DNA from 2 places in the Mycolicibacterium thermoresistibile genome. Region 1 is predicted to be linked to the other one. Evidence: predicted binding sites of a transcription regulator. Region 1 holds the regulator's gene; the other holds the start of a gene.

The links. The regulator LexA, encoded in region 1, represses DNA repair genes until DNA is damaged. The targets are predictions, from matches to a motif close to CGAACANNTGTTCG.
Region 2: a site for LexA is predicted at 4,188-4,201, ahead of CKW28_RS08605 (HNH endonuclease signature motif containing protein). Genes of this name have one in related genera too.

What each region holds. Positions count from the first base shown of each region.
Region 1 covers NZ_LT906483.1:2,881,249-2,896,215, reverse strand. Annotated here, with positions in the region: gene CKW28_RS13630 (amino acid ABC transporter ATP-binding protein) at 1-107, opposite strand, end outside; gene miaB (tRNA (N6-isopentenyl adenosine(37)-C2)-methylthiotransferase MiaB) at 247-1,785, shown strand; gene CKW28_RS13620 (Rv2732c family membrane protein) at 1,773-2,459, shown strand; gene CKW28_RS13615 (DUF349 domain-containing protein) at 2,456-3,787, opposite strand; gene CKW28_RS13610 (class III extradiol ring-cleavage dioxygenase family protein) at 3,989-4,699, shown strand; gene miaA (tRNA (adenosine(37)-N6)-dimethylallyltransferase MiaA) at 4,696-5,637, shown strand; gene dapF (diaminopimelate epimerase) at 5,642-6,559, shown strand; gene hflX (GTPase HflX) at 6,585-8,021, shown strand; gene CKW28_RS13590 (LGFP repeat-containing protein) at 8,732-10,963, shown strand; gene lexA (transcriptional repressor LexA) at 10,965-11,669, opposite strand; gene CKW28_RS13580 (LysM peptidoglycan-binding domain-containing protein) at 11,888-12,421, shown strand; gene nrdR (transcriptional regulator NrdR) at 12,549-13,022, shown strand; gene CKW28_RS13570 (PhzF family protein) at 13,029-13,715, opposite strand; gene CKW28_RS13565 (proteasome assembly chaperone family protein) at 13,798-14,793, opposite strand; gene sthA (Si-specific NAD(P)(+) transhydrogenase) at 14,965-14,967, opposite strand, start outside.
Region 2 covers NZ_LT906483.1:1,832,980-1,847,946, reverse strand. Annotated here, with positions in the region: gene CKW28_RS08615 (deoxyguanosinetriphosphate triphosphohydrolase) at 1-554, opposite strand, end outside; gene CKW28_RS08610 (TPM domain-containing protein) at 604-2,643, shown strand; gene CKW28_RS08605 (HNH endonuclease signature motif containing protein) at 2,681-4,174, opposite strand; gene CKW28_RS08600 (winged helix-turn-helix domain-containing protein) at 4,291-5,517, opposite strand; gene CKW28_RS08595 (dihydrofolate reductase) at 5,523-6,026, opposite strand; gene CKW28_RS08590 (thymidylate synthase) at 6,023-6,817, opposite strand; gene CKW28_RS08585 (dienelactone hydrolase family protein) at 6,890-7,630, shown strand; gene CKW28_RS08580 (hypothetical protein) at 7,627-8,079, opposite strand; gene CKW28_RS08575 (flavodoxin family protein) at 8,146-8,601, opposite strand; gene CKW28_RS08570 (tetratricopeptide repeat protein) at 8,598-9,083, opposite strand; gene dapB (4-hydroxy-tetrahydrodipicolinate reductase) at 9,080-9,817, opposite strand; gene ald (alanine dehydrogenase) at 10,002-11,117, shown strand; gene bla (class A beta-lactamase) at 11,106-12,011, opposite strand; gene CKW28_RS08550 (M16 family metallopeptidase) at 12,030-13,394, opposite strand; gene CKW28_RS08545 (polyribonucleotide nucleotidyltransferase) at 13,372-14,967, opposite strand, start outside.

The DNA.
Region 1 (14,967 bases):
GACGGGCCGAGCACGACCACCACCTGACCTCGCGCGACGTCGAGGTTGATGTCCCGGAGCACATGCAGGCTCCCGAAGTACTTGTTGACACCCCGCATCGAGATCATCGGGACCGCCTCGGCGGCCGGATCGGCGACCGCGACATCCGCGCCAGCGCTGTCCATGGGCGCAAACCTTACCGACGTCGGTGGCCCCACGCCCGCCACTCGCCGATCGGGGCGGCCGTACCATGGGCGCGTGACTTCGATGGTGACGCGCTCCCGGACCGGCGCCGGGGGCGCCTCCGGGGCTGCGCGGGAACGCTCATCGGCGCGCACCTATCAGATCCGCACCTACGGGTGTCAGATGAACGTGCACGACTCCGAGCGGCTGGCCGGGCTGCTGGAAGCCGCCGGATACCGGCGCGCGTCCGACGGCGCCGACGCCGACGTGGTCGTGTTCAACACCTGCGCGGTGCGGGAGAACGCCGACAACAAGCTCTACGGCAACCTCAGCCACCTGGCGCCGCGCAAACAGGCCGATCCGGACCTGCAGATCGCCGTCGGCGGCTGCCTGGCCCAGAAGGACCGCGACGCGGTGCTGCGCCGGGCGCCGTGGGTGGACGTGGTGTTCGGCACCCACAACATCGGCTCGCTGCCGGCGCTGCTGGAACGCGCCCGGCACAACAGGACCGCACAGGTCGAGATCGCCGAAGCGCTGCAGGAGTTCCCGTCCAACCTGCCGGCCGCGCGGGAATCGGCCTACGCCGCCTGGGTTTCCATCTCCGTCGGATGCAACAACACCTGCACGTTCTGCATCGTGCCGGCGCTGCGCGGCAAGGAGGTGGACCGGCGGCCGGACGACATCCTCGCCGAGGTGCGCGCCCTGGTGGACCAGGGGGTGCTCGAGGTCACGCTGCTGGGGCAGAACGTCAACGCCTACGGAGTGTCGTTCGCCGATCCGGATCTGCCCCGCCACCGCGGCGCCTTCGCCGACCTGCTGCGCGCCTGCGGGGAGATCGACGGTCTGGAGCGGGTGCGGTTCACCTCACCGCATCCGGCCGAGTTCACCGACGACGTGATCGAGGCGATGGCCGAGACGCCCAACGTGTGCCCGGCGCTGCACATGCCGCTGCAGTCCGGTTCGGACCGCATCCTGCGGGCCATGCGCCGCTCGTACCGGGCCGAACGCTTCCTCGGCATCCTCGACAAGGTGCGGGCCGCGATCCCGCACGCCGCGATCACCACCGATCTGATCGTCGGGTTCCCGGGGGAGACCGAGGAGGACTTCCAGGCCACCCTCGACGTGGTCGAACAGGCCCGGTTCGCCGGTGCGTTCACCTTCCAGTACTCGCGCCGGCCCGGCACCCCGGCGGCGGACCTGCCCGATCAGCTGCCCAAGGCCGTCGTGCAGGAACGCTACGAACGGCTGATCGCGCTGCAGGACCGGATCGCGTTGGAGGAGAACACCGCACAGATCGGCCGCGCGGTCGAACTGCTGGTCGCAACCGGTGAGGGCCGCAAGGACGCCAGCACGGCCCGGATGTCCGGGCGGGCCCGCGACGGCCGGCTGGTGCATTTCACCCCGGGCGGGCTCGACATCCGGCCCGGCGACATCGTGACGACCACGGTCACCGCGGCCGCGCCGCACTATCTGATCGCCGACGCCGAGCCGGCCGGCCATCGCCGCACCCGCGCCGGCGACGCCCACGCCGCCGGGCTGCGGCCCAAAACCGTCGGGCTGGGCCTGCCGCGCATCGGCGGGCCGAAACCCGACGCCGAACCGACCAGGGGGTGTGGCTGTTGAGCGCCGAGGGTTCCGACCGCGATGATTCCCGCGGCCGCCGCGAACACGACGACCTCGACGAGTTCCGCAGCGAGATCGAAGCCGCCGAGCGCCGGCTCGCCGGCGAGTTCGACCCGGGCGCCCGCGCGCTGGTGGTCGCCATCCTGGTGTTCGTGATCCTGGTGACCTTCGTCCTGCCGCACACCGGCGGGGTGCGCGGCTGGGATGTGCTGCTCGGTGGTGAGGCCGCCGGCGCTGCCGGGGTGTCCCTGCCGTCGCGGGTGTTCGGCTGGTGCACGTTGGTGTTCTCGGTCGGGTTCTCGATGATCGCGCTGCTGACCCGCCGCTGGGCGCTGGCCTGGGTGGCGTTGGCCGGGTCCGCGGTGGCGTCGGCATTCGGCATGCTGGCGATCTGGTCCCGTCAGACGGCTGCCGAACAGTATCCGGGCCCCGGGTTCGGACTGGTCATCGCCTGGATCGCGGTGATGGTGCTGACGTTCCACTGGGCGCGGGCGGTGTGGGCGCGCACCGACCTGCAGATGGCCGCCGAGGCGGACCGGCGCCGCCGGGCCGCCGAACGACATCTGCGCAGCCTCGACCCGGACGCGTCAGATCCCGCGGTGGACCGCGAGGCTCACCTGGACAGCCCCGACGTCACCGGCCCGGACGACCGGGGCGACGAGCACGGCCGCTAGCGGCGCTTCTCCAGCGCCTGTGCGGCGGCTTCAGCCCACTGCCGCCACTGCGCGGCGTTGGCCCGCGCCTCCTCGGCGTCCTTGGTGCGGCCCGCCGCCTCCGCCTTGGCGGCCTGCTGCTCGTACTGTTCGGCGCGGATCCGGAACTGGTCGGCGCGGGCCTGCGCCTCCGGATCGGTCCACCCCGACGAGGCGGCGTCGCGCACCCGCTTCTCCACCGCGCGCAACCGCCGTTCCAGCTCGGCGGTGCGGTCCCGCGGCACCTTGCCGATCGCATCCCACTTCTCGACGATCGCGCGCAACGCCGCGCGCGCCGCATCCACATCGCCGGTGTCGATCTTCTCCGCCTGCTCGAGCAGCTTCTCCTTGGCCTCGGCGTTGGCGCGCAGCTCCGCGTCGCGTTCGGCGTGCACCGCGTTGCGGGCCGTGAAGAACTTGTCCTGGGCCGCCTTGAACCGCTGCCACAGCGCGTCGTCGACGTCCTTGGCCGCCCGGCCGGTCGCCTTCCACTCGGCGAGCAGCTCCCGGAAGGCTGCCGACGTCGGACCCCAGTCGGTCGAATCGGCGAGCTCCTCCGCGCGTTCACACAACGCCTCCTTGGCGCGGCGAGCCTGCGCCCGCTCCCGGTCCAGTTCGGCGAAGTGCGATCCGCGGCGCCGGTTGAACATCTCCCGGGCCGCCGAGTAGCGCTTCCACAGGGCGTCGTCGGTCTTGCGGTCGACCCCGGTGATCGTGCGCCACTCGTCGAGGATGGCGCGCAACCGGTCACCGGCCGCCTTCCACTGCATCGAGTTGGCGGCGATGTCCTCGGCCTCCGCCGCCAGCGCCTCCTTGCGCGCGATCTGGGCCCTGCGGAACTCCTCGCGCCGCGCCTTCTCGGCGTTCGCGGCCTCCTCGGCCTGCTCGAGGACCGCCGACAGCCGCACCGCCAGCGCGTCCACATCGCCGAGCACCGCGGCGGTCGGCAGGCTCTCGGCCAGCGCGGCGGCCGCGGCCCGGATCTTGCGGGCGTCACCGGTCCGCGACGCCAGCCGCCGCTCCAGCAGCGCGACCTCGGTGTGCAGATCGTCGTAGCGGCGGCCGAAGTGGGCATACGCCGCCTCGGCGTCACCGGCCTGCCAGGATCCGATGACGCGCTCACCCTCGGAGGTGATCAGCCACACCGTGCCGTCGGCGTCGACCCGGCCGAACTTGTGCGGATCGCTGGCCGGTGGCGCGGCCACCGTGGCCGTCGGGCGGGGCCCCGGAACGGGACCGGGGACCGGTCCGCGTGGTCCCGGCCGGGGGGTCGGCTTCGGAGTCGGCCGGGTGGGCTCGCTGCTGGTCATATCGGTTCCTTCTGCCTTCCGCGCGAGTGTTCGCGCTCCTGCCGCGCAACGCGGCGCCATGCTCTGGGTGACAGGTCTGTCGAACGCTATTGAAACAGGTCGTCGCGGCTTACGCCCGCGCCTTCGCGTCTCCGGACGTCGCGGCGGTCCTCGGCCGGGTGCGCCGGGCGCCCATCCGGCCGACATCGATAGTTTGGTGGTGTGCTGAGCGCCATTGCGATCGTGCCGTCGGCGCCGGTCATGGTCCCCGAACTGGCCGGCGCCGCGGCGGCCGAGCTGTCCGGGCTGCGCGACGCCGTGTTCACCGCGGCCGCCGCGCTGCCGCAGCGGTGGCTGGCGGTCGGGGTCGGGCCGGCCGATGCCACCGTGCCGGCCGACAGCGTGGGAACCTTCGCCGGATACGGGGTCGACGTCCGGGTCCGGCTGGCGCCACACCCCGGGCCGGACGGTCCCGGGTGGAACGGGCAGCAGCCGACCGAACTGCCGTTGTGCGCGCTGATCACCGGCTGGGTGCGCGGGCAGGCCGCGCCGCACGCTCGCGCCGAGGTGCGGGTCTGCGCCGCCGATCTGCCCGCACCGGCCGCCCGGGACCGGGGCCGGGCCCTGCGCGCCGAGATCGACCGGTCGGCCGAACCGGTGGGGGTGCTGCTGGTCGCCGACGGCGCGAACACCCTGACCCCGTCCGCGCCGGGCGGTCACGACCCGGACTCGGTGCCGATCCAGCGGGCCCTCGACGATGCGCTGGCCGCCGGCGACACCGCGGCGCTGACCGACCTGCCCGGCGCCATCGTCGGGCGCGCCGCGTACCAGCTGCTGACCGGGCTGGTCGAGCCGGCGCCGCGGTCCGCCCGGGAGCTGTACCGCGGCGCGCCGTACGGCGTCGGTTATTTCACCGGTCTCTGGACGCCATGACGGACCGGCCGCTCGCCATCGTCGGCCCCACCGGGACCGGCAAGTCCGACCTCGCCGTGGCGGTCGCGGAGCGGATCGGCGGGGAGATCGTGAACGCCGACGCCATGCAGCAGTACCGGGGGATGGACATCGGCACCGCCAAACTCACCGTGGCCGAACGCCGCGGCATCCCGCACCACCAGCTCGACGTCCTCGAGGTCACCGAAACCGCCACGGTCGCCCGTTACCAGCAGGCGGCGGCCGCCGACGTCGAGGCCGTCATCGCGCGCGGTCGGGTGCCGGTGATCGTCGGCGGGTCGATGATGTACATCCAGGCGCTCCTCGACGACTGGTCGATCCCGGCCACCGATCCGGCGGTCCGGGCCCGCTGGGAAGCCCGGCTCGCCGAGATCGGGGCTCGCGCCCTGCACGCCGAACTGGCGCGGGTGGACAGCGCCGCGGCGGACACCATCCTGCCCACCGACGGCCGGCGGATCGTGCGGGCGCTGGAGGTGATCGAACTGACCGGCAGACCGTTCGCGGCGTCCAAACCGCCGGTGGGGCCGCCGCGCTGGGACACCGTGATCATCGGGCTGGACTGGGCCACCGAGGCTCTCGACGAACGGTTGCGTCAGCGCACCGACAAGATGTTCGCCGCCGGGCTGGTCGACGAGGTGCGCGGGCTGATCGAGCGGGGGTTACGCAAGGGGGTGACGGCCTCGCGGGCGCTGGGTTACGCCCAGGTGCTGGCCGCGCTGGACACCGGGACGGGTCCCGCAGCGCAGTCGGCGGCGGGGGAGGCGTTGGCCGAGGCCCGGGAACGCACCTTCATCGGCACCCGCCGCTACGTGCGCAGGCAGCGGTCCTGGTTCCGCCGGGACCACCGGATCATCTGGCTGGACGGCGCCGCCCCCGACAACGTCGAACGGGCCCTGGCGACCTGGCGGAACGTATCCTGAGGCAGTGAGATTCGCCAAGGGGCACGGCACCGAGAACGACTTCGTGGTGCTGCCCGATCCGGACGCCCGGTTGACGTTGACGCCGGCCGGCGTCGCGGCCCTGTGCGATCGGCGCCGCGGACTCGGCGCCGACGGGGTGCTGCGGGTGACGACGGCCGGCGCCGCCCGGGCGGCCGGGGTCCTCGACCGCCTGCCCGACGGCGTGGCCGCCGACGACTGGTACATGGACTACCGCAACGCCGACGGCTCCATCGCGCAGATGTGCGGCAACGGGGTGCGGGTGTTCGCCCACTACCTGCGGGCGTCCGGGCTGGAGTCCCGCGACGAGTTCGTCGTCGGGTCGCCGGCCGGACCCCGGCCGGTGGTGCTGCACCACAGCGACGCCACCACCGCCGATGTCACCGTCGAGATGGGCAAGGCCAACCAGTCGGGCACCGGCACCGCGGTGGTCGGCGGCCGGCGGTTCACCGGATTGGCGGTCGACGTCGGTAACCCGCACCTGGCCTGCGTGGATCCCGAACTGACCGAGGACGCGCTCGCCGCGCTCGACGTCGCGGCCCCGGTGCAGTTCGACACCGAGCAGTTCCCGGACGGGGTGAACATCGAAGTGCTGACCCCGCCGGTGGATTCGGTGGTGTCGATGCGGGTCCACGAGCGCGGTGTCGGCGAGACGCGGTCGTGCGGCACCGGCACGGTCGCGGCCACGGTCGCGGCGCTGCGTCATCTGGGCGCCGACACCGGCACCATGCGGGTCCGGGTGCCCGGGGGCACCGTCACCGTCACCGTCACCGAGACCACCAGCCATCTGCGGGGACCGTCGGTGTTGGTGGCGCGGGGCGACATCTCGGCGGACTGGTGGGCGGCGCAGCGGGACGGAATGGCCGGCCCGGCCGGCGCGTTAATTGAGGTGCATGAACAGTGATCTCCATGCGAACCTTGCTTCGCCTATGACATATCCCGAGACCCCCGAAACACCCGAGACGGTCCGTACCGCCGAGGCGCCCAGCGTCGGTGAGCTCGAGCTGCAGGACCGCGCCGCGCTGCGTCGGGTCGCCGGTCTGTCGACCGAGCTGACCGACGTCTCCGAAGTCGAATACCGGCAGCTGCGGCTGGAACGCGTCGTGCTGGTCGGCGTGTGGACCGAAGGCACCATCGCCGACGCCGAGGCCAGCCTCGCCGAGCTGGCCCGGCTGGCCGAGACCGCCGGCTCCCAGGTGCTCGAGGGCGTCATCCAGCGGCGCGACAAGCCCGACCCGGCAACCTATATCGGCTCCGGTAAGGCCAGGGAACTTCGTGACATCGTGGTCGCCACCGGCGCCGACACGGTGATCTGCGACGGTGAGCTCAGCCCGGCGCAGCTGACCGCGCTGGAGAAGGTCGTGCAGGTCAAGGTCGTCGACCGGACCGCCCTGATCCTCGACATCTTCGCCCAGCACGCCACCAGCCGGGAGGGCAAGGCGCAGGTGTCGCTGGCGCAGATGGAGTACATGCTGCCGCGGCTGCGCGGTTGGGGTGAATCGATGTCACGGCAGGCCGGTGGCCGTGCCGGTGGCAGCGGCGGCGGTGTCGGCCTGCGTGGCCCGGGTGAAACCAAGATCGAGACCGATCGTCGGCGGATCCGGGAACGGATGGCCAGGTTGCGCCGCGAGATCAAGGAGATGAAGAAGGTCCGCGACACCAAGCGGCACCGCCGGCTCGCCAGCGCGATCCCGTCGATCGCGATCGTCGGATACACCAACGCCGGCAAGTCGAGCCTGCTCAACGCGCTGACCGACGCCGGGGTGCTGGTCGAGGACGCGTTGTTCGCCACCCTGGAGCCGACCACCCGCCGCGGCCGGTTCGACGACGGGCGGCCGTTCGTGCTGACCGACACCGTCGGCTTCGTGCGACACCTGCCCACCCAGTTGGTGGAGGCGTTCCGGTCCACCCTGGAGGAGGTGATCCACGCCGACCTGCTGGTGCACGTGGTCGACGGCGCCGACGCCAACCCGCTGGCGCAGATCGACGCGGTGCGGGAGGTGCTGCGCGACGTCCACGCCGACCATGACGCACCGCCCGCGCCGGAACTGCTGGTGGTGAACAAGATCGACGCCGCGTCGGATCTGACCCTGACGCAGCTGCGTCGAGCCCTGCCCGACGCGGTGTTCGTCTCCGCCCACACCGGTGAGGGGCTGGACCGGTTGCGGCAGCGGATGTCCGAACTGGTGGCGCCCACCGAGACCGCGGTGGATGTGACCATCCCGTACGACCGCGGTGATCTGGTGGCCCGGGTGCACTCCGACGGCCGCGTCGACGCCACCGAGCACCGCGCCGACGGGACCCGCATCAAGGCCCGGGTTCCGGTGGCGCTGGCCGCCAGCCTGCGCGACTTCGCGACGGTCTGATCCCGGCTCCCGGCGCGGTGCGCGCCGGCGACAGGCAAAGAAATTCCGGCCGCCGGCAGCGCCTGACGGACCACCCGGATCGGCCCACCTGCGAGACGGCCACCGACGTGCCGGCCGCACAGGACCGATCCGCCGCCGCCCGGCCGGTTTCCCGCGCTGGGGGAGTGGCTCGGCGGCGCCGTCGGTGCGGGTTTGCCTGCGGCGACACCTGCGCGGTGCGGGTGCGACGCCGAGCCTCCGGACATCTGCGACCTGGCGGCCGGAGATCCTCTGGCGCAGCTCTTTTCGTCCTCTCACCGATGCGTCCGCCGTATCCGGCTGGAAGAATCCGCTGCCGGGCGGGTGGTGTGGCGGCGAGGCGCCGAGGCGGGCTCGCAACACATTGCGCCGCTGGTCCGTTCGCGATCCCGAGCAGCCCGGGGGATGCCGCGTGGCATCCGGCGGCGCGGCGGGAGGCCGGTTGTGGCGCCGCGTGACGGCAGCGTCGCGGAGAACCCTTGTGTCCACACCGAACAGCCGGTACTGGCAAAGACCGGTGGCGGTGTTTGTGGGTCTGAACAGCGCCGACGATCCCACCGTGGCCCTGCGCCGAGAGGGAAATCCGTCCTCGCGTAACGGCCGTGTCCGCTTTGATATGAACGTCCTCTGACGCAGAGTGGACGAACGCGATACGTTACGAAGGACTTTGCCAGACCTCCGGGAGGACGGACATGAACGGGCAGTGGGCCCGGACGGAAACCGCATTGGGGCGCTTCGCAGCCTGCCTCCTGGCGGTCGCGACCATGACGCTGGCCGGCCTCCTGTCGGCTCCGGAGGCGGCGGCCACCCCGGAGGAGGACGCCGGCGCCGCGATCGGCGCGGCCTACGACGCCAGCGGAGGGCCGGGCGGGCCGCTGGGGCCGCCGGACGGCGGCGTCTATCCCATCGGTGCGGGGTTCGCCCAGAACTACGCGCACGGCAAGATGTTCTTCACGCCGCAGACCGGCGCCCACTTCATGCAGGGCGAGATACTCGCCAAGTACGAGTCGCTGGGCGGGCCCGCCGACAGCGACCTCGGCTTCCCGACGCTGAGTGAAAGCCCCGGACGCGTCGGCCCGGACAGCCGCAACGTCATCTTCAGCGCACCGGACCGTCCGGTGATCTTCTGGACGCCCGACACCGGGGCCCGTGTGGTGCGCGGGGCCATCAACCTGGCCTGGGACAGGCTCGGCGGGTCCGCCGGCGTGCTGGGCGTGCCAGCCGAGGACGAGGCCTACCGCGGTGATGTGGTGACCCAACGCTTCAGCGGCGGAGAGATCAGCTGGAACCGCAAGACCAGAGAGTTCAGCACCGTCCCACCCGAACTCGCCGATCAACTGGCCGATCTCGACGTGCCGCAGAATCCCACCGCGGAGATCAACGCCGCCCGCCGCGCTGCCGGCGGCGCGCTGGGCCCGCTGGGGGCCAAGGAGGGCGACGAGTACCCGATCGGCGACGACGGTGTCGCCCAGGACTTCACCGGCGGCACCATCTTCTACAGCCCGGCGACCGGCGCCCATGTGCTCACCGGTCAGGTGCTGGAGAAGTACCGCAGTGTTGGCGGCCCGGAGGGCGACCTCGGCTTCCCGATCAGCGGAGAACACGACGGCGGCGCTGGCGGGCGGATGGCCGGCTTCGCGGCCGCCGACGAGCCGATCATCTTCTGGACCCCCGACTACGGTGCCGTCATCGTCCGGGGCGCGATGAAGGCCGCGTGGGACAAACTCGGCGGCGCCGCCGGGGAACTCGGTGTGCCGGTGGACGATCAGACCGAGGACGGTGACGAGATCACCCAGCGGTTCAGCGGAGGCTCGATCACCTGGAATCGGTCCGACGGCAGCTTCCGCACCGAACCGGCCGGTCTGGCAGCACAATTGACCGGGCTGGAGGTTCCGGGGGTCGAGCCGCCGGCCGACATCGAGGAAGCGCCGCTGGCGCAGTCCGAGGACGGCGGCGGGCCCTCCCGGCCGGGGGTGGGGGTCGGCTGGCTACTCGTGCTGATTCCGGTGCTGGTGCTGGCCGCGGCGCTGATCGGGCTGACGATCTGGAACCGGCGACGCCGCTACGCCGGCGCGGGGCACCTGCAATCCGGGCAATACGACCCCGAGCATCACGATTCCGAGCGGTATGACCCCGAGCATCACGATTCCGAGCGATATGACCCCGAGCGATATGACCAGGGCCCGGACGCCTTCGACTCGGACGTTCACGACCCGGGCGGATACGACACGCGTGAAGACCTCGACCGGCGCCACGAGACGCTGTCGGGTGACGCCGCACCACAGCCGTCCGAACTGTTCGGGTTGGGAACCCCGCCCGCACAAGCCGATTTCAGAGGATGGGGATACACCGGCGATCCGGCGACGCCTGCCGACGAGGCCCGCACCGCAACACCGCCGGGTGAACTGGGTGACAAAGCTCCACCCGAGCCACACCGGGCCGATTCGGCCTCAGCCGAATCCGGGCAGACCCGAACGACGGCGGCCGCGACAGGCGGGGCCGAAACACTCGGGGCCCCACCGGATCAGCTTCCCGGGCAGGACGAGTCCACCGAGCCGGAACGCGAGACACCTTCCGAGGATCCGTTTTTCGAGAAGGACCAGGACGACGTCGACACCGCGCCGACACCGATCGTGGCGCCCGAGGCGGCTGAGCCGAGGCCCAGCGCGACCCGCCCGGATTCGGAGACCACCGGACGGCACGCCGCGATCGACGTCGATGAACCCGAGTACGGTCAGACCGCGCTACGGCTCCCGGCCGACGGCGACCCGCGCCGGCCGCCGGAGGGATATCCGATCAAGGCCCGGATCACCGACGGGTTGTACTGGGTGCCGGGCAGCGCGGACTACGACGAGGTAGACGCCGAGATCTGGTTCGCCAGCGAGGAACTGGCCCGGACGAACGGTTTCGTCCGCAGCGACTGACTCAGATCTTGCGGATCACCGTCACGACTTTTCCGAGGATGGCGGCCTCGTTCCCGGGAATCGGATCGTAGACCGGGTTGTGCGGCATCAACCAGACCTGGCCGCGGGACCGTTTGAACGTCTTGACGGTGGCCTCGCCGTCGATCATCGCCGCGACGATGTCGCCGTTCTCGGCGACGTTCTGTTGGCGCACCACGACCCAGTCGCCGTCGCAGATGGCGGCGTCGATCATGGAGTCGCCCACCACCTTCAGCAGGAACAGCGAACCCTCACCAACCAGTTCGCGGGGGAGCGGGAAGACATCCTCGACCGCCTCCTCCGCGAGGATCGGACCACCGGCGGCGATCCGGCCCAGCACCGGGACGAACGTCGGTTCCGGCAGCGTGTCCGAGCCGGCGACGTCAGTGGTCACGGCGGGTTTTGCGGGGTCGTCGACGCCCCGGACGTCCACGGCGCGCGGACGGTTCGGATCCCGCCGCAGATAGCCCTTGCGTTCCAGCGTGCGCAGCTGGTGAGCCACCGATGAGGTGGACGTCAACCCCACCGCGTCGCCGATCTCCCGGATGCTCGGCGGATACCCGCGGGTGGTCACCGACGCGCGGATCACCTCCAGGATGGTGCGCTGACGCTCGGTCAGACCGCTGTCGGCGGCGCGTCTGCGGCCGGCGGTGTCTGCGGCACCCGGGGAATCGTGGCTGTCACTCATGACCTCAATCTAGCCGCGGACCCGACAATGATCAAACATGTGTTCGAGGTGTGTCGGGACTGTGATCCGCCTGCACCCGCGCCGACCCGTTCCGCCTTCGGACTGTCGGTGGGGCGTCCTAGTCTCCGACACAGTTCGATCACGCGTTCTATTCATCGAACGCATGATCGACTACCATTCGAACAGGCGAGCGAACACGCCGAGCGGAAGGCGAACACATGACAGTCCTCGACACCCGCACTCGTACCCGGGCCCGCACTGAGTCGCGTGCCGGCCATCCGGGCCGCACCGAGGCCCGCCTGCCCGGCGGGCGTGCGACGAGCCAGCGCCGGACGGACGCGGCGGCACCAATCCTGCGGCCGGCGCCGGTGTCCCGGCGGCGTCCGGCGCACCCACGCCCCGGCGGCGCCGCCCTGCGCCACCGGGGAACCGGCGTGCTGGTCTCGCGCGCCCCGCACCGGCGGCGCCCGATCACCCCGGCCGGTACGGTGGCGCTGGCGCTGGTGGCCGCCGCGATCACCGTGTGGCTGGGGCTGGTGGCCCAGCTCGGCGGGGTGACGGCCACCGATGCCGCGGTGCCTACCACTGTCGCCGTGGTGCAGGTGCAGCACGGGGAGACGCTGCATCAGGTGGCGCAGCGGGTCGCGCCGGACGCCCCGGTTGCCGCCGTGGTGGAACGGATCCGTGAGCTCAATCAGCTCGACTCCGCCGCGCTGGCCGCTGGGCAGACACTGATCGCTCCCATCGGCTGACGCGCGCCGGTCGCTGTGGAAGACCGTGTCGTCCAACGGTAGTGGGGCGCTGTGCCATCGCATTTCGTCGCGGGTAGGCTCAGAGGCGTTCGACGTACGTACGTGCCGACGTGGCGAAGGAGCGGTGATGCATTGTCCGTTCTGCCGTCACCCGGATTCGCGCGTGGTGGACTCCCGGGAAACCGACGAGGGTCAGGCGATCCGGCGGCGTCGCGCATGCCCGGAATGCGGCCGGCGGTTCACCACCGTGGAGACCGCCGTGCTTGCGGTGGTCAAGCGCAGCGGCGTCACCGAACCCTTCAGCCGGGAGAAGGTGATCCGCGGTGTGCGCGCCGCCTGCCAGGGCCGTCAGGTCGACGATGACGCGCTGAATCTGCTGGCACAACAGGTCGAGGACACCGTCAGGGCCACCGGGTCACCGGAGGTGCCCAGCCATGAGGTCGGCCTGGCGATACTCGGGCCGTTGCGGGAACTCGACGAGGTCGCCTACCTGCGGTTCGCCTCGGTGTACCGGTCGTTCACCTCCGCCGAGGACTTCGAGCGCGAAATCCGGGAACTGCGGGCCCATCGGGCGGCGTCGGCCGAGCAGAAGTCGAACTGATCCGTCTCAGTCCAGCGTCCGGATCTCGTCCCGGGCCACCCGCCCCGCGATCTGCACCCACCCCTCGGGGTTCCAGCGGGTTTCGATGATCGACCCCTTACCCTGCACGATCGTCAGATCGCGGCTGAGGAACTCGGTGATGCGCACCGCGGCGGATCCGGTGGCCTCATCCTCGGGGATGCCCAGATTGTTGGCGAACATCCGGGCGCGGATCTGACCGTGTTCCCGATCCGTCCAGGTCCACAGGTAGTGCCCGATGTCATCGGGATACTCATCGGGGTCCGCGGCAAGGAGCTCCTCGGCCGTCTCCAGTTCGCGGATGACGAACTCCGGCGCCCATTCGGCGCGGGCGCTGACCTCGGTGAGATCGTCCCGGTAGCTCACCTGCACGATGCCGGCCGGCACCTGTAGCGTGTGGATCGGGCGGCCCTGTTCCCGCAGCCACCAGGCCGCCCCGACGGTCGGGTGTCCGGCGAACCTCATTTCGGTGACCGGGGTGAAGATGCGGGCCTGGGCGGTGTTGGTGCCGGACTGCGGAACCTCGACGAATACCGTTTCGCTGTAACCCAGTTCGGTGGCGATTCGCTGGCGGTCAGCGGGGTCGACCGCGGCGTCGTCCACCACCCCCAACGGGTTGCCGAATTTGCCGTCGGGATCGGTGAACACCCGCAGTACGGTCACGTCGAGGCCCATGCCCCGATGCTACGTCGAGGACCGGCGCCCGACGATCATGTTGGGCCCGCTTCGAGCGAGGGCCCGCGCTGGAACCCCCGCGCTAGAACCCCGGGGTGTCGCCGTCGTCGCGGAACCCGTCCGGATTGGACTCCCGGTTCTGCTGCGCCAGGAACTTCTCGAACTCGCCGGCGAGTTCCTCACCGCTGGGCAGGTCCTCGTCATGGGCGAGCAGCGATCGGTTCTCCTGGGCGGTGATGAACGCGTCGTACTGGCGTTCCAGCGCGGCCACCACCTGGGCGACCTCCGGGCTGGCCTCGACCTGCTCGTTGATCCGGTCGTGCACCTCCGCCCCGGCCTTCGCCAGTTCCGCCAGCGGCAGCTCCAGCGACCCCGCCTTGGCGACCTCGGCCAGCAACGCCTCGGCGGCGGGCGGATATGCGGTCTGCGCCAGATAGTGCGGCACGTGGACCGTGTAACCTACGACCTCGAAACCGTGCTGGCCCATCCGGAATTCCAGCAGGTTCGAGACACTGCCCGGCACCTGCACCTCGCCCACCCACGCGGTGTGCTCGGCGATCAGTTCCTTGTTGTTCGAATGTGCCGTCAGCGTCACCGGCCGGGTGTGCGGCACCGCCATCGGAATGGTGCCCAGCCCGATCACGCGGCGCACCCCGAGTCGCTCGGCCAGCAACCGCACCGCGCTGACGAACCGCTCCCATTTCAGGTCCGGCTCCAGTCCGGTCAGCAGCAGGAACGGTGTGCCGGCGGTGTCGTGCAGCGCGTACAGGTTCAGTTCGGGCTCTTCGTAGCGGGTGAAGTGATCGGTCTTGAACGTCATCAGCGGCCGCCGCGACCGGTAGTCGAGCAGCTCGTCGATCGCGAACGAGGCGACCAGTTCGGTGGTCAGCGTGTTCTTGAGGTGCTCGGCGGCCAACCGGATGGCGTGCCCGGCATCGGAGAACCCTTCCAGCGCATGTACCAGGACCGGGCCCTTGCCGTCCTCCGAGGACAGCTTCGGCGCCGGGAACTCCAGTTCGTACATTCCCGACTGTTCGGGTTGATAATGCTGCTCTGGGCTTTCTGCGTGATCAGCCATCCCGCTTGCCTCCTTGCCTGTGTGGCCAAGACACGTCCGGTTGGTGTCTACCGCTGATACCAGTTTCGCCTATTTGCCGGGACCGCATTCGCGGACCCCGTTCGAGATGCAACAACGCGTCGATTTCCATGGCCATTCCACCGTGGATGCCCGTTTTGCGCACCGCGAAATCTA
Region 2 (14,967 bases), 1.0 Mb from region 1:
TTGCCCCCTTGCGGGCCGCGGTGCCACGGATATTTGGTGACCGCGTCCAGCGCCGCGCGGGTGAGGTTCAACCCGGCGCTGTTGCCTTGCGGGTCAAGGACTTTGGGTTCCAGCCGGGTGAGGATGCGGAAGTTCTGGGCGTTGCCCTCGAAGCCGCCGTGGTCGGCCACCAGCTCGTTGAGCGCACGCTCGCCGTTGTGCCCGTACGGCGGGTGCCCGATGTCGTGGGCCAGACCGGCGAGATCGACCAGGTCGGGGTCGCAGCCCAGTTCGATCGCCATGCCCCGGCCGATCTGGGCGACCTCCAGCGAATGGGTGAGCCGGGTGCGCGGGGTCTCGCTCTGCCGGGGGCCGACCACCTGGGTCTTGTCGGCGAGCCGGCGCAGCGCCGCGCTGTGCAGCACCCGCGCCCGGTCCCGTGCGAAGTCGGTGCGGTGCTGAACCTCGGTCCCGGGCAGCCCGGCACGCTTGGGCTCCTCCGCCACCATCCGTTGCCGGTCGAGGTCACTGTAGGGATCGTTTCGAGCTACCACCAAGGCACAGTCTGCCAGCATCGTTCGGCGCGATCCGGTGACACGTCGGGTGCGCCACTAGATTGGCGGCATGCGCATTGCCCGTTTGCTTGGTGTGCCGTGGTTGCTGCTGACGTTGGTGCTGACCGGTGGCGTGCTGTTCGGCCCGCCGGCCGCTGCCGAGCCCCCGTTCCGGCTGCCCGGTTATGTCACCGATCAGGCCGGGGTGCTGTCCCCGGCCGAGATGTCGCAGGTGCGGGCCGCGGTCGACGAGCTCTACACCGACCGCAGGCTGCGGCTGTGGGTGGTCTACGTCGAGGATTTCTCCGGGCAGAGCGCGGTGGACTGGGCCACCCGCACCATCCGGCTCAGCGATCTCGGTGATTACGACGGCCTGCTCGCGGTGGCCACCGTGGACCGCGCCTACGCGCTGCTGGTGTCGCCGTCGGCGCCCGGGTTGTCCGGCTCCGAGGTCGACGACGTCCGCCGCGATCTGGTGGAACCGGCGCTGCGGGAGAGTGACTGGGCAGGTGCGGCGGTGGCCGCGGCCACCGGCCTGAACGAGGCCGCCGGAGCGGGTTCGGGTGTGTCGTGGACCGGGGTGCTGATCGTGCTGGCGGTGATCGGGCTCGGGGTGCTGGCGTTGTGGCTGTGGTCGACGCGGCGGGCCCGCAGACGCCGGGAGGCCGAGATAGCGCGTGCCCGCAGCCTCGACCCAACCGATCCGGACGCGCTCGCGGCGTTGTCGCTGGAGACATTGGACGAGCTGTCCAGGTCGATGGTCGTCGAGGTCGACAACGCGGTACGCACCAGCGCCAACGAGCTGGCGCTGGCCGTCGAGGAGTTCGGCGCGCAGGCGACCGAACCGTTCACCCGGGCGGTGGACAACGCCCGGCGGGCGCTGGCGCAGGCGTTCACCATCCGCCAACAGCTCGACGACGCGATCCCCGAGACCCCGGCGCAGCGGCGGGAGCTGCTGACCCGGGTGATCGTGTCGGCCGCCGAGGCCGACCGGGAGCTGGACGCCCAGACCGAGGCGTTCGGCAGGAAGCGCGAACTGGTGCTCAACGCCCCGTCCCGGCTGGATGCGCTGACCCAGCAGGTGGTCGAGATCAGCGCCCGGCTGGACCCGGCCGAACAGCGTCTGGCGGAGCTGCGCCGGGAGTTCGACGCGGCGGCGCTGTCCTCGGTGGCCGACAACGTCACGGAGGCCAGGGAGCGGCTCGACTTCGCCGACCGGAACATCACCCGGGCGCGTGAACTGACCGCCCGGCCGGTTGCCGGTGAGCAGATGGACCTGGTGGTGTGCGTCCGTTCGGCGGAATCGGCACTGGGCCAGGCGCGTTCGCTGCTGGATGCGATCGACAGCGCCGGCGGTGACATCCGTCGGGCGGCGGCCGAACTGCCGGCGGCGATCGACGACATCCAGAACGGGATCCGGCAGGCGGCGGCGCTGCTGGCGCAGGGCCTGCCGCCGTCGGCAGCCGATCAGGCCGACAAGCTGGCGGCCGCCCGCGACACCGCGGCGGCCGCGGTGACCGCGGCGCAACGCGACGGTGCGACCGATCCGTTGACGGCGTTCACCACGTTGAGTGAGGCCGACGCGGAGTTGGACCAGCTGCTGGCCACCATCGAGGAGCACCGGGAGGCGGCCGCCCGGCTGGAGCGTTCGCTGGACGAGGCGTTGTTCACCGCCCGGTCGCGGGTGCGATCGGTGTCGGCGTTCATCGACACCCGCCGCGGCAGCATCGGTCCCGAGGCCCGCACCCGGTTGGCCGAGGCGACCCGGCACATCGAGGCGGCGGAGGCGAAACGGTCATCCGCTCCGGCGGAAGCCATTTCGCACGCCAATCACGCGTCGGCATTGGCCGCGCAGGCGCAGAGCCTCGCCAACACCGATGTGCAGCGCGCCCAGCAGGCGTACCTGGGTCACTACGGCCGGCGCGGCGGCGGCGACATGGGCGCGGTGCTGGGCGGAATCCTGATCGGCAACATCCTCAGCGGCGGCTTCCGTGGCGGGGGCGGCTTCGGCGGAGGTTTCGGCGGCGGGGGCGGCGGCGGGTTCCGCCCCGGCTCGTTCGGCGGCTCCGGGGGCGGGGGCGGCTTCTTCGGCGGCGGCGGCCGCTTCTAGCCGACTCGGCACGAGGCCGGAATCATCGCTGAACCCGTCACCCGGGGTCTTCTGGTGGGTCGGTGTGTGCGCGTAGGAGTTCTTCGGGGTGGTGGGCGTGGTTGACGGTGGGTGGGTGGTGGTCGTTGGTCCAGGCGAGTCGGCCGGTGGGGGTGATGGTGGCCTGCCAGCGGCCTTCGGTCAGGCCGCTGTGGTGGGGGCCGCAGGCGAAGAACAGGTGGTCGGCGTCGGTGAGACCGCCGTCCTCCCAGGCGGGTTGGTGGTGGGTTTCGGCGTGGTAGCCGGGCTCACCGCAGCCGGGTGCGGTGCAGCCGCCGTCGCGGGCGTAGCAGATGAGGCGCTGATCGGCGGTGGCGATGCGTTTCTGCCGGCCCAGATACAGTGGGCGTTCGGTGTGGTCGTCGAACACCGCCAGGTAGTGGATGGCGTCGGCGGCCATACGGATCAACTCCCGCATCGGCAGCACCCCGGTACCCCCGGTACGCGCCGGCCCGGGCATCGACACCCTGGGGTCGGCCACGGCGTGGGCGGCCTGATTCAACTCGCCCAGGGTGGTGCGCACGATCACCGTCACCGGATGCCCCCGATGCGACCCCAACCGCCCGGAGGCCACCGCGATCTTCAACCCGAGTGTGAGCCCGTCATGGCGGCGCTGAGCCGCACTGCGCAAATCCACACCCCCGGTATCGATATCCCCAACCCCGTCAGCAGCGGTATCGGCGGCCGTCGCAGCGGTGCCGGCGGTGCCGGCGGTGCCGGTGGTCTCAGTGGTGCCGGTGGTGCCGGTGGTATCGGTGGTGGTGTGGGGTAGATGGCGGCCCGGGCGGACCGCGGCGGTGACGGCCTCCAGATAGGCGCGCAGTTGCGGGTCGATCCACCCGGAGATCGCCGACATCCCATCACGCTGTTGGTCACCGAGGTGGATGCCGCGGCGGCGGGCCCGGTCCTGATCGTCGTAATGCCCGTCGGGGTTGAAGATCTCCTCGATCCGCCGCCCCACCTGCCGCACGATGCCGGCATCACTTCGGGCGGCCTCGGCGATAAGGCTGGCTTCCACCGCCTCCCGATCGGTCACCGACACCGCCGACGGCAACGCAGCCATCACCGTGGTGATGACCCGCAGATGCTCCTCACCGAGCAGCCCGGACTCGACAGCCCCGGCCACCCGCGCCAACACCGGCGGCAGTGGTGGGCCGCTGAGCCGGCGGCGCGGCCGCAGCAGTGCGGCCACCCGCAACCGGCGTTTCACCTCACCAGGGGTGATCCGCAACCGCGCCCACAACCGGTCTCTGACCGCCGGCACCATCGCCGGTTCATCAGGCGGGTCGGCCAACTGGGCGAACACCCGATACATCAACCCCCGATTGATCCGACACTGCGTCTCCAACCGCTCGGCCAACTCCAGCCGAAACCCGGTACCGACCTCATCGAGACACAACGCGCGCATCTCGGCATACGCCGCATCCACCGCGGCCAGCAACTCACCCACCCGCGCCCGGGCGGCCCCGGCGGTGACGAACTGCTGACCCATGAACCCACCGTATCGAACACCCATTCGACACAGCAGCCCCCAACACCCCGACTGAGGACAAAACCCCCATTGAGGACAACCACCCCCACAACCCCCCAAACTGTCGGTGCACTGTGCTAATCGCCGCGGCGGATCGCCGTGCTGAGCGGGCCGACGAGATCACCGCGCTCGCCGACGGTCACCGCCCCGACGCCCAGCCACGAGGCCATCGACTGCAGTTGCGCCGCCAGCGCCGGCGCCACCCGCGCCGGCTCCTGACCGGGTTCGAGGAAAGCACCGACGACGTGCAGGGCATTGTCGGTGCGTTTCAGATCGACCCGCCCGACCAGCTGTCCGTCCAGCAGGAACGGCCACACGTAATAGCCGTACTTCCGTTTTGCCGCCGGGGTGTAGATCTCGATGCGGTAGTGAAAGTCGAACAGCCGCTGCACCCGCGGCCGGAAGAAGATCAACGGATCGAACGGACACAGCAGCGCGGTGCCCCGGTCCCGCCGCGGAATCGTCTGTCCCACACGCAGATACGCCGGTGCGCCCCAGCCGTCGACGTCGACGGGTTCCAGCTCCCCCGCCGCCACCAACGCGGCCACCGCAGGCCGGGTCTGCGCCGCCGACAACCGGAAGTAGTCGCGCAGATCCGCCTCGGTCGCCACGCCGAGTGCGCCGGCGGCCCGCAGCACCAGCCGGCAGATCGCCTCATCGTCGTCGACCCGGCGGTTCACCACCTCGGCCGGCAGCACCCGTTCGGTGAGGTCGTAGTGCCGGGCGAACCCGACCCGGGTCGCCGTCGTCAGCACCCCGGCCGCGAACAGCGCCTCGGTCACCCATTTGGTGTCGCTGCGGTTCCACCAGGCGCCCTTGGCGCGTCGCGGCCGGGTACCCAGATGCTCCTCGATCTGTCCCGCGGTGCTGGGTCCGAGTTCGGCGACCGCGGCGACGACCTCCTCCACCAGTTTCGGGTTGCGTTTGACGATGTGGGTGCCCCACCTGCCGTGCGTGTACCGGCGCATCCGCCAGCGCAGCAACGGCCAGTCGTCGACGGCCATCAGCGCCGCCTCATGCGCCCAGTACTCCACCAGTAGCCGCGGCGCACGGGCGCTGTGGTCCCACGCGGCGCGGTCGAGCACGTCCCGGTCGTAGGGTCCGAGCCGGCTGAACACCGGCGCATAGTGCGCCCGCACCGACACCGACACCGAATCCAGTTGCAGCACCTGGATCCGCTCGATCAGCCGCCGCAGATGCGCCCGCGTCACCGGTCCGCGCGGCCGGGGCTGGTGAAACCCCTGCGCAGCCACCGCGATACGCCTGGCCTGCACGGGGGTCAGCCGTACTGGAGTCCGGCGCACCGGGCTCACACCCGGGTGTAGTGGTAATACCGGTAGCGCAGCCCCGATCTACTGGTGCGCCACTCCCCCACGGTTCCCACCCATGACTCGTCGAGCACGGGCGCCATCGCATCGCCCTCCCGCCGCCGCAGATCGATCTCGATCTCGGTGACCTCGCACCTGGTGGCCACCTCCAGTGCCAGCCCGAAGATCTCGGCACCACCGATCACCCAGGTCTCACCGTCGCCGAGCGCGTCGTCCAACGTGTGCACCACCTGCGCGCCCTCGGCCGGATAGTCGGACCGGCGGGACAGCACCACGTTCTTGCGGCCCGGCAGCGGACGCACCGCGGCCGGCAACGACTCCCAGGTGCGCCGGCCCATCACCACGGTGTGGCCCATGGTGATCTCCTTGAACCGGGCAAGATCCTCGGGCAGCTGCCAGGGCAGCCCGCCGTCACGTCCGATGACCCCGGACGTCGACTGCGCCCAGATCAGCCCGACCTCGCGCGGGGACTCTCCTGCGCTCATACCGCGACCGGCGCCTTGATCGCCGGATGCGGGTCATAGTTCCGGATGACGACGTCCTCGAAGGTGTAGTCGAAGATCGAATCCCGCGGCGCCAGTTCGAGTTCCGGATACGGGCGCGGATCGCGGCTCAGCTGCAACCGCACCTGCTCGACGTGGTTGTCGTAGATGTGGCAGTCGCCGCCGGTCCAGATGAACTCCCCTACCTGCAGGCCGGCCTGCGCCGCCATCATGTGGGTGAGCAGCGCGTAGCTGGCGATGTTGAACGGCACCCCCAGGAACAGGTCGGCGCTGCGCTGATACAGCTGGCAACTCAGCCGCCCGCCGGCGACGTAGAACTGGAACAGCGTGTGACACGGCGGCAGCGCCATCTCGTCGAGGTCGGCGACGTTCCAGGCCGAGACGATGATGCGGCGCGAATCCGGATCGGTGCGCAGCAGCTCCAGCGCCGCGCTGATCTGGTCGACGTGCTCCCCCGACGGGGTCGGCCAGGACCGCCACTGCACCCCGTAGACCGGGCCCAGCTCACCGTCGTCGTCGGCCCACTCGTCCCAGATCGTGACGCCGCGGTCCTGCAACCAGCGCACGTTGGAGTCGCCGCGCAGGAACCACAGCAGCTCGTAGATCACCGACTTGGTGTGCACCTTCTTGGTGGTGATGAGCGGGAAGCCGGCGGACAGGTCGTAGCGCATCTGGTGGCCGAACAGGCTGCGGGTGCCGGTGCCGGTGCGGTCGGCCTTCGGGGTGCCGCGCTCGAGCACCAGGCGCAACAGGTCTTCGTAGGGCGTCGGAATCGACCCATTGATCGGCACGAGCGATAGCTTACTTCGTACTTCGCACGCACCGGATGGAGTACAACGGAAGCCATGCCAGTCATCTCTGCGACCGTCACAACCGCCGACGGAACCTGCCCCGTGACCCTGCACACCCCCGACGGCGCCGGACCGTGGCCCGGCGTCGTGCTCTTCGTCGACGCAGGTGGGACACGGGACCTGATGCGCGAGATGGCGGACCGCCTGGCCGGCTACGGCTACGCGGTGCTGGTGCCCGATGTGTACTACCGGCACGGCCGGTGGGAACCATTCGACATGCGCACGGTGTTCGGCGACCCGTCCGAACGCGCCAGGCTGTACCGGATGATCCGCAGCATCACCCCGGACATGATGGAGACCGACGCGAGGGCGTTCTTCGACTTCCTGCAGAGCCGCCCCGAGGTCAAGGGTGACAGGTTCGGGGTGTTCGGCTACTGCATGGGCGGGCGGATGTCGGTGACGGTGGCCGGGCGGGTCCCGGACCGGGTCGCCGCGGCCGCCTCGTTCCACGCCGCGGGCCTGGTCACCGACGATCCGACCAGCCCACATCTGCTGGCGGAGCGCATCAAGGCCACCGTCTACGTCGCCGGCGCCCAGGATGACGACGGCTTCACGCCCGCCCACGCCGAGACCCTCGGCAAGGCGCTGACCGACGCCGGCGTCGAGCACACCATCGAGTTCTACCCGGCCGGCCACGGGTTTGCGGTGCCCGACAATCTGCCGTACGACGAACAGGCCGCCGAACGGCACTGGGATGCGCTGAGAGCGCTGTTCGACCGCGAACTGTCCGGTTAATCCGGACGATTCCGGCGCAACGAACCGAACGCGCGGAGGATCCCGCGGACGGCGTAGAGCGCGGTGAGCACGCAGAACCCGATCAGCACCACGAACATCACCAGCCAGTTCGACCGGTCGTGGTCGACGTGCCACCACACCAGGGTGAACAACACCGCGCAGATGAACAGCACGATGTCGCGCCAATTGCCGCCGTAGGACATCGCCGCCTCGCGCAGCGCGCGGCTGCGTTCGGTGGTCGCGATGAGGTCATCGATCCGCTGGTTGATGCTGGCCTGCAGCCGGGCCCGGCGCTCGACGTCCTCGACCGGGATGCGCTCCAGCAGATCCATGTCCTTGGCGATCATGCCGCGGAAATCCGGCCCCTTGAGATTGCCCGCTGCCAGGGCCAACAGCGCCCCGCCGGCGACCGGCGCGGCGCCCAGGGCGAGTTCGGCGATACCGGGCATGGGATGCCTCCGTCGAGATCATGGTGTGTCGGGTTCAGTAGCGTAGCGCCGCGCCGCTCACGCGGGTTACTCCATCAGGGTCGCGGCGACCGTCGCACCGAGATTCCAGCAGGCCTCCAGGTCGTCCTTGCCGGGTTTGCCGGACACGACCACGGTCTCGGCGGCGCGCTGCCAGCCCAGTCCCCCGGTGATGCCGTCGAGGGCGCGTTCGGCGCCCTCGGTGCCCTCGTTTCCGTGCAGCCAGGCCCCGAACGGCCGACCGGACGTGGAGTCGAGGATCTGGTAGTAGGCGGTGTCGAAGGCGTGTTTGAGCGCGCCGGACAGGTAACCGAGGTTCACCGGGCTGCCGAGCAGGTAGCCGTCGGCCGCCAGCCAGTCCACCGGCGACACCGTGAGCGCGGGCCGGCGTAGCACCTCCACACCCTCGATCTCCGGATCGGTGGCTCCGGACAGCACCGCCTCGAACATCTCCTGACAGTGCGGCGACGGGGTGTGGTGCACGATCAGCAGCGTCTTGGTCATCGGTCACGCTCCTGGAGTTCGACGGCCTTGCGCATGGCCTCGCGGGCGCGTCGCCGGTCGCCGGCGTAGTCGTAGGCGCGGGCCACCCGGTACCAGCGCCGCCAATTGTCCGGGTCGGCTTCCAGTTCCGCGCGGACCTGCTCGAACAGCGCGTCGGCGGCCTCACGCTGAATCCGCCCGGAGGGTCGGCGCGGCAGGTCGCTGACGTCGAGCTCGAAACCCTCCTCCCCGATGATCCGGGCCAGCCGTTGATGGGCCAGGCCGTCACGCAGGGTGCTGACCATCGCCCACACCCCGATGAACGGCAGGATCATCAGCGCCAGGCCGAGTCCGACCGCGGCGGCGCTGCCGGAGGTGATGAACATCCACCCCAGCCGCCCGAGCAGCACGAAGTAGACGACCAGCGCCACACACATGAAGCCGATCAGCAGCTGGATCCGCAGCGCCCGGCCGCCCCCGTCGTTGCTGTCAGGGTCGCTCATGTCAGGTCGAGCAGCGGTTCGATCCCGATGGTCAGACCCGGATGCCTGGCGATGTTGCGCACCGCGAGCAGCACCCCGGGCACGAACGAGGTGCGGTCGATGCTGTCGTGGCGGATGGTCAGCGTCTCCCCCTGGGTGCCGAACAGCACCTCCTGGTGGGCGACCAGGCCGGCCAGCCGCACCGAGTGCACCGGGACGCCGTCGACGTCGGCGCCGCGAGCCCCGTCCAGCGCGGTGCTGGTGGCATCGGGGTTCGGCGGCATGCCTTTTCGCGCATCGGCGATCAACCGTGCGGTCCGGGCGGCGGTGCCGGACGGGGCGTCGGCCTTCTGCGGATGGTGCAGTTCGATGACCTCGACCGATTCGAAGAACCGCGCCGCCTGCCGGGCGAACTGCATGCACAGCACCGCGCCGATCGCGAAGTTCGGGGCGATCAGCACCCCCACACCCGGTTTGGCCGACAGCCAGTCGCGCACCCGGTCGAGTCGTTCGTCGGTGAACCCGGTGGTGCCGACGACGGCGTGGATCCCGTTGTCGATCAGGAACTTCAGGTTGTCCATCACCACGTCGGGATGGGTGAAGTCGATGACCACCTCGGTATCGGTGTCTACCAGTGCGCTGATCGGATCCCCGGCGTCGACCTCCGCCGACAGCGTGAGGTCGTCGGCGGCCTGCACCGCCTGCACCATGGTTGCCCCGACCTTGCCCTTGGCGCCCAGCACTCCGACTCGCATGACCCAACCCTAACCGCCGGTTCCCGCCCGCCGGTGCCAGGCCGCGGCCACGGCGGGGTCCGGATCGGGCCGGGCCCGTAAGACGATGGACCGCGTGGTGACCACCCTGCCGACACGCTGTCCGATCCCGTGCGCGTATGGTGACGCGCGCCCGCCTGGGGCGTTCACCAGCGAGGAGTAGGACATGCGCATCGGTGTGCCGACCGAGACGAAACCCCACGAGTACCGGGTCGCGATCACCCCGGCCGGCGTGGCGGAACTGGTGCGCCGCGGACATCAGGTGCTCGTGGAGTCCGGAGCCGGCCTGGGATCGTCCATCACCGACGACCAGTTCGCCGCAGCCGGCGCCCAGCTCAGTGACGACGCCGAAACGATCTGGGCGACAGCCGATCTCATCCTGAAGGTCAAGGACCCGACCGAACAGGAGCAGCCGTTGCTGCGCTCCGGTCAGGTGTTGTTCTGCTATCTGCATCTGGCTGCGTCCCGGCAGACCACCGAGGCCCTGCTGGCAGCCGGCACCACCGCGATCGCCTACGAGACGGTGCAGACCGCCGACGGGGCGCTGCCGCTGCTGATGCCGATGAGCGAGGTCGCCGGCGGGCTGGCCGTACAGACCGGGGCCTACCACCTGATGCGTGGCGGCGGTGGCCGCGGGGTGCTGCTGGGCGGGGTGCCCGGCGTTCCGCCGGCCGACGTGGTGATCATCGGCGCCGGCACCGCCGGTGCGCACGCCGCCCGCACGGCCGCCGGAATGGGCGCCGCGGTCACCGTTTTCGACATCGACGTGGCCAGGCTGCGTAGCCTCGACGTCGCCCTCGGCGGCCGGGTCCGCACCCGGTTCTCCACCGCCCTGGACGTCGACGACGCCGTCCGGCAGGCCGATCTGGTGATCGGCGCGGTACTGGTGCCGGGCCGGCGGGCGCCCAAGCTGGTGTCGAACAGCACCGTGGCCGGGATGCGGCCGGGGGCGGTGGTGGTGGACGTGGCGATCGACCAGGGCGGTTGCTTCGAGGACTCCCGTCCCACCACGTTCGACGATCCGACCTACCACGTCCACGACACCGTGTTCTGCTGCATCGGCAACCTGCCCGGGGCGGTGCCGCGGACATCGACGTTCGCGCTGGTCAACGCCACCCTGCCGTATGTGGTGCGGCTGGCCGACCACGGGTGGCGGGCGGCCTGCGTCGCCGACCCGGCGCTGGCCCGGGGCCTGGCCACCCACTTCGGCGAGTTGTTCTCCGCCTCGGTGGCCGGCGACCTCGGGTTGCCCTACAGCGACCCCGCCACCTTATTGGGCTGACGGCCAGCCGAGTAGTTCCGGCAGCACCGCCGCGGTGATCTCGCCGATCAACGGACGCGGATTCTGCGCATCGGGATCGTCGGATGCCGACCGGGTGAGAATGGCCAGGACCACCCGCTGCCCCTGCGGTCCGTAGAGCAGGCCGACGTCGTTGGTGGTGCCGTAATCGCCGCTGCCGGTCTTGTCGGCGCTGACCCACCCGGGCGGCAGGCCGGGCCGCATGGCGGAGGTCTCGTTGGTCCGCATCCACTCGACCAACTGCTCCCGGTAGGGCGGTGCGAGCACGTCGCCCTCGAGCAGGGTGCGGTACCCCTCACCCAGTGCCCGAGGTGTGCTGGTGTCGCGGGGATCACCCGGCACCGCTGAGTTCAGCGCGACCTCCCAGCGGTCCAGCCGCGAGCGCTCGTCACCGATGCTGCGCGCGAACTCGGTCACCGCCGGCGGTCCGCCGAGGGTCTGCAACAGGGTGTTGGCCGCACCGTTGTCGCTGACCTGCAGTATCGCGGCACACAATTCGGCGACGGTCAGGTGTCCGCCCGCCGCCGCCTCGCTACGCGGCGAATGCGTGACGATCGCCGCCGGTGGCACGAAGATCCGTTGATCCAACTGTAATTCGCCCTGCTGCACCCGCTGCAGCGTGGCCGCGGCGAGGTAGGTCTTGAACGTCGAGCACATGGCGAACGATTCGTGCTCACGATGGGCGATGGTCCGGCCCGAGCCCAGATCCACCGCATACAGGCCGATCAGTTGGTCGTGGTCGTTCTCCAGCCCGGTCAACCGTTGGTGGATCGCCGGCGCGGCGTGCGCGATCCGGGGTGCGGCGAGGCCGCACAGACCCGCTCCGGCAACCGCCAGCCCGCCGATGAGAAGTGTCCGTCGCGAGAGTCCAGTCACCGGCGCAACGTTACCGTCTCATCCGGCGATTGCCCAGAGGGGTTGCGGCAGTGACTTTTCCGAACGGTGTGGGCCCAGCACCGCGGCCCCGAACGGCCGGTTGAGCAGGCGCCGCGCCACCATGTTGACCTCCTCGGCAGTGACAGCGTCGATTCTGGCCAGGGTCTCGTCGATGCTCTGGTGCACCCCGTAGTTCAGCTCATTGCGGCCGATCCGGTGCATCCGTGACGCGGAATCCTCCAGTCCCAGTACCAGTCCGCCGCGCAGCGAGCCCTTGGCGATGCGGCATTCGTCCTCGGTGATGCCGTCCCGGGCGACCCGGTGCAGCACGTCGGTGGTCACCCGCACCACCTCGTCGAACCGCTCCGGCTGACAGGCGGCGTACACTGACAACGCTCCGCTGTCGGCGAACATGTCGACGGTCGAGTACACCGAGTAGGCCAGCCCGCGCTGTTCGCGGATCTCCTGGAACAACCGGGAACTCAGCCCACCGCCCAGCGCGTTGTTGAGCACCGACAACGCCCACCGGTGCTCCCAGTGCCGGCCCGGGGTCCGCACCCCCAGCGACACATGGGTCTGCTCGCCGTCGCGGCTGATCAGTCTCAGCCCGGGCCGCCCGGGCACCCGGCTGGCTCCCTTGCGCGGGGGTACGGGGGTGCGTCCGGGCACCAGCCGGGCGCCGAAGTGCCGGTGCGCCAGGGCGACGACCTCGTCGTGGTCGACGTTGCCGGCCACCGCGACGACCATGCGGTCCGGCGTGTAGCGCCGGATGTGGAACGAGTGCAGCTGCGCGCGCGTCATCGCCGACACCGTTTCGACACTGCCGATCACCGGCCGGCCGACCGGGTGCCTCCCGAACATCGCCTCGAGGAACACATCGCCGAGGCTGTCCTCCGGGTCGTCGTCGCGCATGGCGATTTCCTCGAGCACCACATCGCGTTCGAGCTCGACATCGGCTGCGGCGCAACGCCCGTTCAGCACCACATCGGCCACCAGGTCGATGGCCAACGCCAGATCGGCGTCCAGGACGTGGGCGTAATAACAGGTGTGCTCGCGGGCGGTGAAGGCGTTGAGCTCACCGCCGACCGCGTCGACGGCCTGGGCGATGTCGACCGCCGACCGCGTCGGTGTCGACTTGAACAGCAGATGCTCCAGGAAATGGGCGGCGCCCGCCACGCTGGGACCCTCGTCCCGGGAGCCGACGCCGACCCAGACGCCGACCGACACCGAATGCACCGACGGGAGGTACTCGGTCACCACCCGCAGCCCACCCGGCAGGACGGTGCGGCGCACCGTCGCAGGGCCGGCCGTCGAGGATGCGCCGCCGCGGACACCCTGGCGCAGGCTCCGCTCGCGCGGATCAGTTACTGGACGTGGCGGCATCTACCGTCTTGTCATCGGCCGCTGGGGCCGATCCCTCCTCATCGACGAGGATCAACGAGATCTTGCCGCGGCTGTCGATGTCGGCGATCTCGACCCGCAGCTTCTCGCCCACGTTCACCACGTCCTCGACCTTGCCGATGCGCTTGCCGCGGCCGAGTTTGGAGATGTGGACCAGCCCGTCGCGGCCGGGCAGCAGCGACACGAACGCGCCGAAATCGGTCGTCTTGACGACGGTTCCGAGGAATCGCTCGCCGACCTTGGGCAGCTGCGGATTGGCGATCGCGTTGATCTTGTCGATCGCGGCCTGCGCCGAAGGACCGTCGGTGGCGCCGACGTACACGGTGCCGTCGTCCTCGATGGAGATCTCCGCGCCGGTCTCCTCGGTGATCGCGTTGATGATCTTGCCCTTCGGACCGATGACCTCGCCGATCTTGTCGACCGGCACCTTGATGGTCGTGATCCGGGGCGCGTACGGGCTCATCTCGTCCGGACCGTCGATGGCCTCGGCCATGACGTCGAGGATGGTCAGCCGGGCATCCCGGGCCTGGTCCAGCGCACCCGCCAGTACCTGTGACGGGATGCCGTCGAGCTTGGTGTCCAGCTGCAGCGCGGTGACGAACTCCCGGGTGCCGGCGACCTTGAAGTCCATGTCGCCGAAGGCGTCCTCGGCGCCGAGGATGTCGGTCAACGCGACGTAGCGCCGTTCGGTCTCACCCTTGTCGTTCTCGATCTCGTCGGACACCAGGCCCATGGCGATGCCGGCGACCGGGGCCTTCAGCGGAACCCCGGCGTTGAGCAGCGCCATCGTCGACGCGCACACCGAGCCCATCGAGGTGGAGCCGTTGGAGCTGAGCGCCTCGGACACCTGGCGGATGGCGTACGGGAATTCCTCGACGCTGGGCAGCACCGGGACCAACGCCCGCTCCGCCAGTGCGCCGTGGCCGATCTCGCGCCGCTTCGGCGAACCGACCCGGCCGGTCTCACCGGTGGAGTACGGCGGGAAGTTGTAGTGGTGCATGTAGCGCTTGGTGGTCTCCGGCCCCAGCGAGTCGATCTGCTGGGCCATCTTGATCATGTCCAGCGTGGTGATGCCCAGGATCTGGGTCTCACCGCGCTCGAACAACGCGCTGCCGTGGGCCCGCGGCACCACCGCGACCTCGGCGGACAGCGCCCGGATGTCGGTGACGCCCCGGCCGTCGATGCGGAAGTGGTCGGTGAGGATGCGCTGGCGGACCAGTTTCTTGGTCAACGCCCGGAACGCGGCGCCGATCTCCTTCTCCCGGCCCTCGTACTGCTCGGCCAGCCGTTCGAGCACCTCGACCTTGATCTCGTCGATGCGGTCGTTGCGCTCATTCTTGCCGGAGATGGTCAGCGCCTCCGACAGCGCGTCGGTGGCCACGGCCGACACCGAGTAGTAGACGTCGTCGCCGTAGTCGGGGAACAGCGGATACTCACCCGTCGGCTTGGCGGCCCGGTCGGCGAGCTCCTGCTGGGCGGCGCAGAGCACCTTGATGAACGGCTTGGCCGCTTCCAGACCCTCGGCCACCACGGCCTCGGTCGGCGCCTGCGCGCC